Regions from separate parts of the Thermosipho africanus Ob7 genome, predicted to be linked through region 3. Evidence: predicted binding sites of a transcription regulator. Region 3 holds the regulator's gene; each other region holds the start of a gene.
What was found. The regulator HrcA, encoded in region 3, represses chaperone genes, less so after heat shock. The targets are predictions, from matches to a motif close to ATTAGCACTCNNANNNTNNGAGTGCTAAT.
Positions count from the first base shown of each region.

Region 1 (5,055 bases), on a different contig from region 3:
TCCATGGATTTGAATATGATACAGATGGTAAAGTAAAAGTGATTCCAGCCTTTGGAAGAAATGTTGAAGTTCCTGAAAGGTACAAAGTGAAAAAATATTACACCTATGAAATAGCTGATTTTATTTGGGTTTGGTATGGTGATGGAGAACCAACTCATATTCCAAAATATTTTGATGATATATCTGAAGAATTTTCATATAGTGAATTTACACAAGTTTGGAATGTTAATTATACCCGTGCGATTGAAAATCAACTAGATGTTGTTCATGTTCCTATAGTTCATTACAATACTATTGGAAAAGGCAATAGAACAGTTGTTGATGGCCCAATAGTGAAATGGCAAAATGAAACAATGTTTTACTTTTACGTTCACAACCGGGTAGATGATGGAACACCTGCAAAGAAACCTGATGAGATTGATATAAATGATATTAGTAAAGTTTATTTAGAATTTAAATTTCCAAACTTTTGGCAAAATCATATTCTTGATAAATTGAGAGTTACTGCTGCTTTTGTTCCAATTGATGAAGAGCACACAAAAATTTACTTGAGATTTTATGTTGCTTTTACAAAAATAAGGTTTATTAACAAAATTATAAGCTCCATTGGTAATATTTTCAATAGAATAGTATTGAATCAAGATAGAAGAGTTGTAGAAACTCAAATTCCTAAAAAGACGGAGTTAAAAATGAATGAAAAGCTTATTTTAGGAGATTTGCCTATAATTGAGTATAGAAAGAAAAGGGAAGAATTAAAACTGGGAAATGGGGATTGATAATATTTTAATTTATCATCCAGAAAGTTACCATGGAGAAGGTAAAAAAAATTTTTTTGAAGGTTGGTATTTTAAAAACACAAGCTCAAATGGCTCATATGTCTTTGCTATTATACCTGGAATATCAATTGGAAGTGATTCCCATTCTTTTATCCAGGTAATTGACAATAGAGGTTATTCAAAATATTTCAGATTTGAATTTAGTGATTTTAAATTTTCGAATAAACCGTTTTGGGTTAAGATAAAGGACAATTATTTTTCACTTGAGAAAATAAAGATCAATCTTGAAAACTTTGAAGGGCAATTAATATTTAAAGGTTTAAAACCATGGCCTGTAAGTATATTTAGCCCAGGAGTGATGGGGCCTTTTGGATTTTTAAATTTTCTTGAGTGCTATCACGGAATTCTTAGTTTTAATCATAAGGTGAGAGGGTATTTAAAAGTAAATGGAAAAGAGATAGATTTTAATAATGGAAAAGGTTATATTGAAAAAGATTGGGGAATTTCTTTTCCAAAATCATGGATTTGGAGTGCATCAAATGATTTTGAGAAAGATGAATCAATAAGTATATCAATAGCAACCGTACCTTTTTTTAGAAATTATTTTGTGGGATTTATTATTGGATTGTATGTTAGAGGTAAATTGTATAAGTTTACTACTTACAATGGTTCAAAAATTAAAAATTTAGAAATATTTGAAGATAGAATTTTCTTAACTGTACAAAAGAGAAAATATAAGATGAATGTTGAAATTATTAAATCAGAAGGAAATATTTTAATAGCTCCAAGACAAGGAGAAATGGTTGAAAGAATAAGTGAAAGTTTGAACGCAAAAGTTAAAGTAAAACTTTACAAAGGCAATGAGCTTTTATTTGCCGGAATTGGAAAAAACGCAGGTTTGGAGGTAGTTGGGAATATAATTGATGATATGAAAATTAGGTTATAAGGTTATAAAAAATTTCCAAGATGTTTTTTTATATTTAAATTAAACTTGATAGCATATACAATTGGTAAAGTTGTTTTTATTTGTAAACTTTATATCCTAGAGATTTAGTTTTTTCTTCTTAGATTTCATTTCATACATTTTTTTATCAACAATTTTAATATTTTCTTCTAAACTTTTTTCATGATCAAAATACATTAGGCCGTAAGAAAAATCAACTTTAAACTCAGAATTTAAAATCATTTTTCTTATTCTTTGAATTACACTTTCAGCGTTTTCAATATTTAAATCATATAGTAATATTAAAAATTCATCTCCGCCGTATCTTATTATAATGTCATCCTTTCTTAAAACCATTTTTGCAGTTTTTACAAAGTTTTTGAGTACTTTGTCTCCGTATACGTATCCATATTTATCGTTTAAGTATTTAAAATTATCTAAATCAAGAAAAATTACAATTTTATATTTTGACTTTTCTTTAGAAAATTTAATGTTTTTATTAAGAGCATCAAATAAATAATTTCTATTATATGCTTTTGTTAGTGGATCAATTATTGCTTTTTTGAATTTTTCTTTGCTTGATTTATAGAGGATTTGATATTCATTTTTGAGTTTAATACTAATTGAAATTAAGAATGCAAGTATTTCAAATAGATGAAAGTCTTTTAAGCAGAACTTATTATTCCCTTCCTTTTCAAATAAGACAGCCCCAAAGACATTTTCTCCTATCCTTAAAGGTATCCCATATATTGAGTAAGGTTTGTTAATCACTTTCATTAATTTATATTCTTCGGGTAATTTTAATTCCTCTGAGTTATTTACGTACAACTTTTCTCCAGTATCTGATATGTATGAAATTAATGTTTTATCCTTAATTGTGAAGTTTTTAAATTTTTTATCTCCTATTTTTCCATAAATTATATTAATTGAGCCATCAATCTTTCTAATTCCAACGACTAATGAGTCAATTATATTTTGACTGGAAAGAAAATTAAAGAAATAATCTACAAGTTCATATGTTGAAGTATCCGAGGTTGTTAAATTAAAAAATTCTTCAGGAATTTTATAAATAGAACTTATTAATTCATCTGTATATTCCTTAATATTTAATATTACGTTTGTTATCAATAACACAGAATAAACAGTTGTCTTATTCTTTTCTCTTCTAAATTTGATTTTATAAAATTCATTTGAAAGGAAAATGGTAGTTTCATATTCAAAGAGTTTTTCTTCAAAGTTTACTCTAAACTTTTCAAAAAATTCTTTTAAAAAAGGATATTTATTAATGTAGAAATTTATCTTTTCAAAAGAAAAATTTCTAAAATCATTTACATCTATTCCATGCTTTTTTAATAGTTCCATTAATGGCTTGTCACAGTATAAAATTCTGGAATTTTTCCAGATTATAACGTTAGAATCTTTCCTTGCAGTATTATAAATAAGTTTTGTTAATTTTATAATTCTAACAATATAAAATAGTAATGAAATTAAAACGAAGGTTAAAATAAACAAAAAGATCAACATTATTCTTTCCCCTTTTAATATATAATATTGATCCTTCCCAATAATTTTTATTTACCTTTTAAGTTATAGTTATTTACTCAATTAATATTATATCACAAAAACCATATTTTTCTTGTTGTTACTTTTGTTAACAAAAAATTTACATTAAAATTTTGAACTCCTCCATATGTTATCAGTCTAAATATATGACTGATAAAAGAAAAATTTTTCGGAGGTGAGATATATGAGATATTTAGATGAAAGGATGCAAGAATTAGTCCAGCAAGCAGCAGAACGCTTATCTCAAAGAAGGCAGAACCTGTTAAAACCCGAGCATGTACTATATGAAATTCTTCAAGATGAAAACATTCAAAAAATATTTGAAGCTTTAAATGTACCTACTGAAGAAATCGAAGATAGGTTAGAAGAATTAATTGAAAGCCAATATGGGGTTTACTACGGTTCATCTTCTGGTGTTTATATGTCAAATGAGCTATCTAGGATTTTTGAACTTTCAAGAAAAGAAGGTAAGTTATTAGGTTCAAGCAAAGTATCACCAGTTCACTTTTTGTTAGCTGTTCTTAAGGATGCTTCAACTCAATGTGCAGCTATATTATCAAAGTACAATGTAACTTATGATTCGGTTTTAAAAGCGGTTAAAGAGCTAGCAGACTCTGGAGAAATTGATGGTGAAGGAAATGTATTAGCAAAGTATACCACTGATTTAACAAAGCTTGCAAAAGAAGGTAAACTTTCACCAGTTATTGGAAGGGAAAAAGAAATTGAAAGGGTAATTGAAATTCTTTCAAGAAAAACAAAGAACAACCCAGTCCTTATTGGAGATCCAGGTGTTGGAAAAACTGCAATTGTTGAAGGCCTTGCTCAAAGAATTGTTGAAGGTAAAGTTCCTGAGAAGCTGAAGAATAAAAAAATATTAATGCTTGATTTAGGGAAAATGCTTGCAGGAAGCAAGTACAGAGGAGAATTTGAAGAGCGTTTAAAGAAAGTAATGGAAGAGATTAAGAAAATGAAAGATAATGTTATTCTTTTCATTGATGAGTTACATACCATTGTTGGAGCAGGTGCAGCAGAAGGTGCAATGGATGCATCAAATATGCTTAAACCAGCACTTGCAAGAGGAGAACTTCATGCCATAGGTGCAACTACACTTGAAGAATATAGAAAACACATTGAAAAAGACAAGGCTCTTGCAAGAAGGTTCCAACCAGTACTTGTTGAAGAACCAAGTGTAGAGGAAACTATAGAGATATTAAAAGGATTGCGCGAAACATATGAAAAACATCATGATATTAAGATAACAGACGATGCTATTGAAGCTGCTGCAAAGCTTTCAGCAAAGTATATCCAGGACAGATTTATGCCAGACAAGGCAATAGATTTAATAGATGAGGCAGCTGCAAAAGTAAGTTTGAAAAATAGTGATCCAAAATTGACTGAGTTGAAAGAAAAAATAAAATCTTTGAGTGAAAAAATAGATGAACTTACGATTAATTCACAGTATAAAGAAGCTGCAGAGATGAAGCAGCAAATGTACAAAATGCAGCAGCAATACGAAGAACTCGAGAAAAAGTATGGTTCAAGAGAAGTAACACCTGAAACTGTCGCAAAGGTTGTAGAATCTTGGACTGGAATTCCAGCTACAAAGATGATGGAGTCTGAAAAAGAAAAATTATTAAAATTTGAAGAACTAGTCCATCAGAGAATGGTAGACCAAGAAGAGGCTGTAAAAGTAGTTGCTGATGCAATAAGAAAAGCAAGAGCTGGTATAAAAGATCCAAATAGACCAATAGGAACATTCTTATTCCTAGGACC
Region 1 covers NZ_NKRG01000009.1:28,804-33,858, forward strand. Annotated here, with positions in the region: gene OB7_RS08750 (aromatic ring-hydroxylating oxygenase subunit alpha) at 1-776, shown strand, start outside; gene OB7_RS08755 (tocopherol cyclase family protein) at 766-1,722, shown strand; gene OB7_RS08760 (sensor domain-containing diguanylate cyclase) at 1,819-3,243, opposite strand; gene OB7_RS08765 (ATP-dependent Clp protease ATP-binding subunit) at 3,467-5,055, shown strand, end outside.
Region 1: the regulator HrcA is predicted to act here: its motif matches at 3,412-3,440, upstream of OB7_RS08765 (ATP-dependent Clp protease ATP-binding subunit).

Region 2 (5,055 bases), on a different contig from region 3:
TTTGGGAAGTGAGTGGTATCAAATCTTGATGGTCTTACAAAGTCTTCAAATAATCTGTCAATCTCTCTTTGAAGTTCTACAAATGGGTCAAAGTAATTTCTTCTTGCTAACATACTCTCACCTCCCTTTATATTTTTTATTATTGATTTTCAGCCTGTTGATTTCCGCCTTGTTGATTTTGCTTGTATATATACTCTCCGATTTTTGTCTTTTCTCTGTCAAGTTCATCAAACAACATTTTTATTCTTGGTATATCGTTTTTATTTATTGCATCCCTTAAGTCTTTAACAAGGTTTTCGAGTTTGTCTTTTTCATCTGCTGGTATTTTGTCACCATATTCTTTTAGTGATTTTTCTATGTAGTATGCAAGGTCATCTGCTTTGTTCTTAAGCTCTACTTCTTCTTTTCTTCTCTTGTCTTGTTCTTCAAATTTCTTAGCATCTTCAATGATCTTGTTGATATCATCTTCGCTTAATTGATGTCTACCGGATACAACCATTGATTGTTCTTTTCCAGTACCAAGGTCTTTTGCAGAAACGTGAACAATACCATCGCTGTCAATATCGAATGTTACTTCGATTTGTGGAACGCCCCTTGGTGCAGGTGGAATTCCTACAAGTCTAAAGCTTCCAAGTAAAATGTTATCTGCTGCAATTGGTCTTTCGCCTTGGTATACTCTTACTTCTACTTCTGTTTGACCGTCTTCTGCAGTTGTAAAGACTTTACTCTTTTTAATTGGTATAGTTGAATTTCTTGGGATAATTGGTTCAAACAAACCACCTTTTACTTCTATGCCAAGTGTTAATGGTGTAACATCAACTAATACGATATCTTTTCCTTGTGCTCCTTCTTCTCCTGCAAGAATTGCTGCTTGAATTGCTGCACCAACTGCTACTGCTTCGTCTGGATTGACTCCTCTGTTAGGATCTTTACCAAATATTTCTTTGATGAATTTTTGAACCATTGGAACTCTTGTCATACCACCTACTAGGATTATTTCATCGATATCTTCTGGTTTTAATTTAGCATCTGAAAGAGCTTGTTCAACTGGTTTTCTTGTCATTTCAACAAGATCCCTTGTTAAGGATTCAAACATTGAACGTGTTAGTCTCATTTCAAGATGTAATGGACCTTCTGCTGTAGCTGTAATGTATGGCAAGCTTATATCAGTTTCAAGTTTGCTTGAAAGCTCAATTTTAGCTTTTTCAGCAGCATCTCTCAATCTTTGAAGAGCTTGCTTGTCCTCTCTTAAATCGACACCGTGTTGTTTTTTAAATTCTTCTGCTAACCAATCGATTATTCTTTGGTCAAAATCGTCACCACCAAGATGGTTATTACCGGAAGTTGCAACTACTTGAATGACTCCATCACCAATTTCAAGTATTGAAACGTCAAATGTACCTCCACCCAAGTCGTATACAAGAACTTTTTCTTCTTTTCCTTTTTTATCAAGGCCATATGCAAGAGCTGCTGCAGTTGGTTCGTTTATAATTCTTAAGACTTCAAAACCTGCAATTATACCAGCTTCTTTTGTTGCCTGTCTTTGAGCATCATTGAAGTATGCAGGACAGGTAATGACAGCTTTTTTAACTTCTCCGCCCAAGTATTCTTCTGCGTCTCTTTTTAGCTTCTTTAGTATAAATGCACTAATTTCTTGTGGGGTATAGTCTTTGTCATCGATTTTTACTTTATAATCGGTTCCCATTTTTCTTTTTATTGATTTAATAGTTCTTTCAGAATTTAATATGAGCTGCCTTTTTGCAGGTTCACCTACAAGAATTTCACCAGTTTTACTGAATGCAACTATTGATGGAGTTGTTCTTGCACCTTCAGCATTTGGTATAACTTCAACTGAAGAATCTGGTTTCATCCATGCAATAACACTATTTGTTGTACCCAGGTCTATACCTACGACATATTCTTTTTTATTTGCCATATCTTTCACCTCCCGATACATATTATATGACATTAGCAGTCTTTTGTCAAGAGTGATAATATAGATAATAAAAATCAAGAATGCCTATAAATAGAGGCATTCTTGATTGTAATTGAAAATTTACTAAAAATTATAGCAATTGTTACATAAGTTTGTTATTCATTTGACTTTTTAATCTTTACAGCTGTTCCGTAAGCAAGCATTTCTGCGGCACCACTCATTACTGAAGAACTTGAAAATCTTACATTTACCACTGCATCTGCTCCTATTTTTTCTGCTTCGTCTATCATTCTTTCTATTGCTTTGTTTCTAGCTTCTGTCATCATTTCTGTATATGCTTTAATTTCTCCACCGGCGAGGGTTTTAAATGCGGCAGCGATATCTTTTCCTAAGTGTTTTGATTGAACTATATTTCCCATTACAATTCCTAATATTTCAACAATTTCATAACCATGAATATTCTCTGTTGTAGTTATTATCATTTTAATTCCTCCCTTCTATAAATGATACGATATCCTCGATTACCTTTCTACTAACTTGGTTTTCAATATAATATGAATATGGAGATTTTTCACCTGGAGTAAAAATATGTGTCAGATTAGAATACATCTTAATTTTAATATTTTTCTTTTCTGAAAGTTCTTTTTTGAAAATTTCAAATTCTTTTGTAGTAACTTGATAATCATTTTCTCCAAAAAGCATTAGTACTGGAATTTTTAATTGTTTTATATATTTTAAAGGATTGTAATTTCTAAGATCGTACCAATAACTTGCTGGTGCTCCAAGAATTATTTCATTTTTGCTTGCTTTGTTATTTGTTAGTTTTATTACCTCTTCTTTTGCTTTTTTAATTTCTTCTTTATTTTTTCCAGAGTAAAGTTTTTCAAGAAATTCTAATTGATCTAGTGTTATTTCTTCTATATTTCTTGCAGGAGGTGCAAGAAGAATTAATCCATATATATCTTGATTTTTATAGGCTATGTATGGAGCAAGATATGCTCCAAGGCTGTGACCTAACAGATATATTTTTTTATATCCTTCTTTTTTTAAAAGTTTAACAGCACGCTCTACATCATCTATTACTTCCTCTTTTACAGTTATATTCTCTGGATCTTTTAGAAGCTCAGGATGCAAAGTTCTTTTATCGTATCTTAATACAGCTATATTATTGCTTGAAAGTCCATATGCAATATCTTTAAAAATTTTATTTGGGCCAATTGTTTCATCCATATCATTTGGTCCTGATCCATGTATTAGAATTACTGCAACATCAGTTGGATTTTTTGGGATCGTTAGTTTCCCGGGTAAATCTCCTACTTTAATATCTTTTTCAGTAAAGTTATCATTTTTTACATAGTTTGGTGCTTTGTACTCAAGGTTTTGAGCAATGTTAAAAAATAAGCCATCTATTTTACCTTGGTTATTTACAGTTATTGAGATATTTAGTGCTCCTTTTTGAAATTTTGCTGTGTATATGTAAATCATATATGGACTTTTTTCAATAGGAGTGATTTTAATAATATTTGAAAATGGACCATAGGTTTGTTCAATACCTTCCCATATTTCTTTTAATTTGCCAATTGGAAGATGTTTTTTCAAGATATCTGAAGAAAGCTCATAGCACTTTTCAAAATTTTTGGAAATTAAACCTTCAAAATATGATTGGGCTACTAATTGGTATTCTATAGGAAAAATAGTTATTGAAACAACAAGTAATGCAAAAATAACTTTTTTCATATTTAAACCTCCTTTTCTTTAAAGATTAGATATGAAAAGTAGATACAGATAAAACTTAGTATAGTAAGTGCAATTGTATATGAAATATCAACTTTTCCTTTTTCAAAGATTGAATACCCGAGGATATATTTATATGTATTAAAAAATTTAAGTGGTTTTAGTAGTCCTAGTGTGGTTGTTAAACCTAAAACTACTGCAGAAGAAAGAATAGGTTTTACTTGGTCGGTAAAGTATGTTGTGAATACTAATGCTATTGAAAACCAAAAGAATGAACCAATGAGAGAGTGGATATAAAATTTTGAAACAGTAAGAATTGATAACTCTTTTGAGGTTATCAACGAATATATCGATGGTAGGTAAGAAAAGTAGGTAATTAAAATAAGGAGTACAAAAATACTTAATAAAGTTTTTTGAAGAAAGATAGTTTTTCTATTTTGCCTTGATAATAAAAATGTTATTGTTTCATTTTCATATTCTCTTGAAAAAAGTGGAAACGCAATTATTATAGCTAGTATTGGAATAAATTGGCCGAAGTTTTTTCCAAACCATTGAGAGAGTATATAGTAATCCCAGTTTTTTAATTTTTCAACAAAATTTTCTCCAACGAATTTTTTAATAGCTTCTGAGTTTTCATTTAATATGTTTATTGTAAAGTTTTGAAATGGTGCAAGTGAAAAGAAAAGAATTGTGAATAAAATAAAAAGGCTAATAACTCTAACTTTCATTTGTAGCCATTCTCTTTTCATATTTTATCTCCTCCTTTGACAAGAGCTTCAAAGATAGTTTCAAAATTTGCAGGTTGAATATCGCCCTTTGCTTCTTCTTTTTTACATAGATAAATATTTTCATCGTTTGTTTTTTTGTACAAATATCCTTGGATGTGTTCTTTTGTTGAACAGAGAACGTATTTTTCTTTTATTTCATCCAAATATCCCATTTCTACTATATGTCCTTTGCTCATGATTGCAACTTTATCGGCAATTTTTTCTACTTCAGAAAGTATATGACTTGTGTAAAATACTGTTTTTCCATCAAAAGCTAATCTTCTTATGGATTCAATTACCTTTTTTTGCATTAAAGGATCAAGGCCCCATGTTGGCTCATCTAAAAAGTATATATCAACGTCTTCAGAAAGAATTATTGAAAGATATACCAGTGTTGTCATTCCATGTGAAAGATTTGCTATTTTTTCATCTTTTTCAATATTGAATTCTTTTAAATAATTAAATGCCTTTTCAATGTTAAAATGTTTTGACAATTCTTGAGTTACTTCAAACATCTTTTTTATTGTTAAAGATTTATACAATTCTTTTTTTTCAGGAAGATATGTATAACTTCCGTTTAGTTCTACTTTGCCATCGTCTTTTTTTCTTAAACCGATT
Region 2 covers NZ_NKRG01000003.1:146,503-151,557, reverse strand. Annotated here, with positions in the region: gene OB7_RS04465 (Hsp20/alpha crystallin family protein) at 1-113, opposite strand, end outside; gene dnaK (molecular chaperone DnaK) at 140-1,936, opposite strand; gene OB7_RS04455 (YbjQ family protein) at 2,092-2,418, opposite strand; gene estD (esterase EstD) at 2,420-3,673, opposite strand; gene OB7_RS04445 (ABC transporter permease subunit) at 3,676-4,419, opposite strand; gene OB7_RS04440 (ABC transporter ATP-binding protein) at 4,416-5,055, opposite strand, start outside.
Region 2: the regulator HrcA is predicted to act here: its motif matches at 1,968-1,996, upstream of dnaK (molecular chaperone DnaK).

Region 3 (5,055 bases):
CACAAAAAATGCTGGTGGGTAATATTTATAAATGCCAAGTGCTCGAAGAATCTTTGTAATATTCTTTATTTCATATTCAACTCCAAAGTATTTACAAACAAAAACAGCATCTTTAACTGAATCTTTAGGACTATCTCTTTCAGGCAAAATAAAGCACTTTATCTTATCCCTATCAAATGCTTTTACAAGAAGTGCTAAAACTACTGCTGAATCAAGTCCTCCACTAACTCCAAGAACTAATCCTCTAAAATTATATTGTGCAACTGTCTCTCTTAAAAAATTAACAATCTTTTCACTCTTCTTCGTCAACATCCTTTCCCCTCAATTTCGCAATTTCCTTTAATAACTTTTTCTCAGAGCGAGATACTCTTTTTGGAATATCTACTTTGATCTTTAAAATTAAATCTCCCCTTCTTCCCGTTCTCATATCTGGTACGCCTTCTCCGTATACATAAATGTTTTCTCCATCTTGAACACCTGATGGTATCTTAACTTCTTTAACTCTACCGTCAGGCATCTTAATTTTTACTTTGGTTCCAAGTATTGCTTCAACATAATCTATTTTTATCTCCTTTATTAAATCATTTCCACGTCTTTCAAAATCAATATGTCCTGTAATTCTTACATTTACATATAAATCGCCATATCCACCACCGTTATACCCTGCATTACCTTTACCTTGAACTCTAATAACGGTTCCGTTGTCAACTCCAGCTGGAATTTTTACTTCCACTCTATGTCTTTTTCTTATTCTTCCACTGCCACCACATACATGACATGTCTCTCCAGGTATCTTTCCTGTGCCACCACATTGATTACATGTGTATTGATTTACAATAACTCCAAGAAACGTTCTTCTTTCTTCTCTAACTACCCCTGTTCCATGACATTTCGGACAGCTTACCCATCCACTTCCTGGCTCTACCCCTTCACCATTACAATGACTACATACCTCATACCTATCGTATTCAATTGGGATAGTTGTTCCTGTAAATACCTGCTCAAAAGGCACATCAACAGTTATATTTATGTCTTCTCCGCGTTTTGCTCTTCTTTGTTTTTGTCTTGAAGATGTTCTTTGATCACCAAAGAATATGTTAAATATATCGTTATTAATAAAATCACCAAAGTCTTTGAATATATCTTCAAAACCACCAAAACCACCAAAGCCACCAAAACCGCCTCCACTACCAGCGTTTGGTGGGACATCACCTACATATCCGAACCTATCGTACATTGCTCTTTTTTCAGGATCAGAAAGAACTTCGTATGCTTCTTGTATTTCTTTAAATTTTTCTTCCGCTTCTTTTCTATTTTGATGATTTCTATCCGGATGCCATTTTTTTATTAATTGTTTATATGCCTGCCTTATTTCTTCTTGAGACGCATTTCTTGAAACACCAAGAATCTCATAATAGTCTTTTTTGGCCATATATTTCACCTCCTAGGCTTAATCGAGACCTTTACCTTCACAGGTTTTAGAACTCGTCCATTAAATTTGTAACCATCTTCCACAATTTCAACAATTGAATATTCTTCTTTTTCTTCATCCTCAACTCTTTCTACAGCCTCATGCTCAAACGGGTCGAATTTATCTCCAACTTTAATTTCCTGCAAACCAAGTCCTTCTAGTATTTTAAATAAGTTTTTGTATATAATTTCCATTCCCTTGAAAAATTGTGTTTTTTTAGTCTCATCATCAACATTTTTAAATGCTCTTTTAAAATCATCAATTATAGGAACTAATTTTTCTACAATTCTACCAATTGTTGAAATAGAAATTTGTTCCTTTTCCCTTGCAACATCTTTTTTATAATTCTCAAATTGAGATTTTAAAATTCTAGCGTAATTTTCAAATTCTTTTAACTGATTTTCAAGTTCCTCAATCTTTTTTGATTGTTCATCAATTATTTTTTCTAAATCTTTTTCCTTTCCTTTTTCTTTCTTTTCTTTATTAGCATCCTCTTTAACATTTTCAACTTTTTCATTTTCAATCATTTTTTCTTTTTTCATTTCCTTTTTTTCCATATCTTCCACCTCCATTATTCAACATTTCTTGCAACAACAGTAAAGTATTCAGTTAATCTATTCACTACATATTCCACACTATCGAATACTCTGTTGTAATCACTAAATTTATCAAAAATAACAGCTATTTTCCCGACTTCTCTGTTGAAAACAAAGTACGGCATTATCAAAATTGAATACTGCTCAAAGTTTTTAATATTATGCTCTTTTCCAATGAATATGCCTTCTCCAAGTTCAAAAATCTTAGAATAATATTCTTCATTTGTTGAAAATCTAACAATCTCTTTTAACTTTTCTTCATCGAATCTTTTTGCATTAACAAGATTAAAAACACCTTCTGTAATATATTCTTCATACTTTTCAGAAGCTATCTTTTCTGAAAGTTCAATAAATTCTTTCAGCCTTCCTCCAACCCATGAAAATCTTTCAACAACTTCTCTCAGTTTAGCCCTAAATTCACTAAGCAAAATTCCATCAAGACTTTTGTTTAAAAATTCTTCTATTTCTTGAATATTGTAAATTTCTGAATGCTGAATTGGAAGAACTGATGTAAGTCCAAGTTCGGTAATTATATTAACAATGGAAAAGTTTTTAGTAACTGGTGTTAAAACAACTCTTCTAATTCTTAAATACATAGGATTAGGTTTTTCAATTATAACAAAAGCTTTAACTGTGGTTGCAAGTAGCTTTGCAGCACCTTGAATAATCTTATCCAAGTCACCTATTGGAAAATCTATACTAACGTCTATAGAACTTCCTGATTTCTTTGTTTCTTTTCTAAGTTTTAATATTTCATTTACGTAAAATCTTAAACCTTTATCTGTCGGGACTCTTCCCGCAGAAGTATGTGGCTGAAATACGTATCCAAGATAATCTAACTTTCTCATATCATTTCTTACAGTTGCACCACTCCACTCAAGATTTGTAGATTCTAAAATCTTTTGAGAACTTACTGGGGTCCCAGATTTCACATATTCTCTTACAAGACAATATAATATCTGCTCTTGTCTTGTAGACAATTCTTTCATTTTCTCACCCCATTTATCAGCCATCTTATCACTCTTTATCTTTGTCTGATAATAGTATATCATAAAACGATTTTACAGTCAAATAAATAAAGGCTCCAATATGGAGCCTTTATTTTAAAAAATATTACTTTTATTTAATTTACCGCTTTATCTTTTGTCTCTACTCCCAATACAAGAGTCATAACCGCTGCAAATATAGCAAACAAAGACACAAATGAAAGAGCTGCTACTATAGATTTGTCAACGAAATAACCAGTAAAGTACGGGGCAATAATTCCTGCTATTCTTGCAGTTGCACCTGCAACACCATTTGCAGTTCCCCTAAATGAAGTTGGAAATAGCTCAGGAGTATATGCGTACACAAGTCCCCAAACTCCCAAAGTGAAAAATGAAAGGATCAATACTATAAACAGAAAGCTCAAATTGCCAGTTGCAAGCAGCAATAGGAAAGAAGATAAACCCATACCTATGAAATATGTTGCAAGAGTTTTTTTACGTCCCCACTTTTCAATCAAATAAGCAACTGAAAGATAACCCGGAAGCTGTGCGAGATATACAAAGAATGTATACCATTTTGCCTTTGTAATAGTTATCCCTAAACTTGCAATAAATATCTTTGGTGCCCATGAAAATAATGCATAATATACAAAACTAACCACAAACCAAGATACAATAACTAAAATAGTTTGTTTTATATGTTCTTTTCTAAAAAGTCCACTGAAAGTTACCTTTACTTTTTCTATCTCTTCAATATTTTCAGGTACTTTGTTAAAAATCTTTTTTAAACCTTCAACCCCTCTTTTTTCAAATATATATTTTGGAGTATCTTTTTTTCTAAAAAACGGAATTAAAGAAATAATTCCAATTGAAAAAATATAAAAATCCCATCTCCAGCCTAATTTTTCGCCCAAAGTGACAGCAAAAAGAGCTATTAAAATACTACCAACAGCCCAACTTGCCTCTAATATCACTAAATATCTTCCCCTAAGCCTGATAGAGGTATACTCTGATAAATAAGTATTAACTGAAGGCAGCAAACCTCCATATCCAAAACCAGAAAGAAGTCTAAATACATATGCACTACCAAAAGATTTTGAAAAACCAAATAAAACAGTAAATATAACAGTAACAAGCAAATAAAATATTACACCAATCTTTCTTCCAAAATAGTCTAGTATAATTCCAGAAAATAATGCACCTAATAGCATACCAATAAAAACTGAGCTAATTAAACTACTTGCTTGTACTGTTGTTAAATTCCACTCAGAAACAAGGTCAGGAACAACAAATGGCATTACCATTACACCTGCTGATCCGATTATCCAAAGAATCGAAGTTAAAATCAACAAATTTTTTTGTTCTTTCTTTGAGACAATTAAATCAACCACTTGATCTATCTTCATTTTTCCACCCCCAATAAATATTTACTTATTGCATCCAAAACATCATTCATTATTTTTTTGTTGGGTGCTTCAATAGTATGTATATGAACTCCTCCAGACAATTTTAATAGAGGAGTTGCATTAGAACTCTCCATCAGTGCCATAAATTTTGAAATATCATCCATAGTTTCTATATCAAGCCTTCCTTTTATTTCACCATATAGAGGATGCTCGACAATAACATCTATTACCTTCCCACCAGCTTTAACAATTTTTAACAGCTCATCATATATTTCATCTTCACTATGTTTTACGGCAATCATCTTTCTTACAACATCTCTCTTTTTTTCTAAAATGTATCCTTCTCTGGTTGAATAAATCTTATATCCTTTTGTCTTTAACACAGATATATCTTGAACGATAACTTGTCTACTTACTTTTAAAACTTCTGCCAAATCTCTTCCTTTAACTGGCTTATTTGAATTTTCTAAAATACTTAATATTTTTTTTAATCTTTCTTTCATATTATCACCTCAATACAAGTTTACACAAATTTACAGCAGATGTCAATTGATTTGTATAAAGCATACATAAATATCAAAACTTTTAAAAAACAA
Region 3 covers NZ_NKRG01000001.1:257,516-262,570, reverse strand. Annotated here, with positions in the region: gene nadE (NAD(+) synthase) at 1-312, opposite strand, end outside; gene dnaJ (molecular chaperone DnaJ) at 293-1,432, opposite strand; gene OB7_RS01355 (nucleotide exchange factor GrpE) at 1,438-2,028, opposite strand; gene hrcA (heat-inducible transcriptional repressor HrcA) at 2,043-3,056, opposite strand; gene OB7_RS01345 (MFS transporter) at 3,191-4,459, opposite strand; gene OB7_RS01340 (transcription repressor NadR) at 4,456-4,962, opposite strand.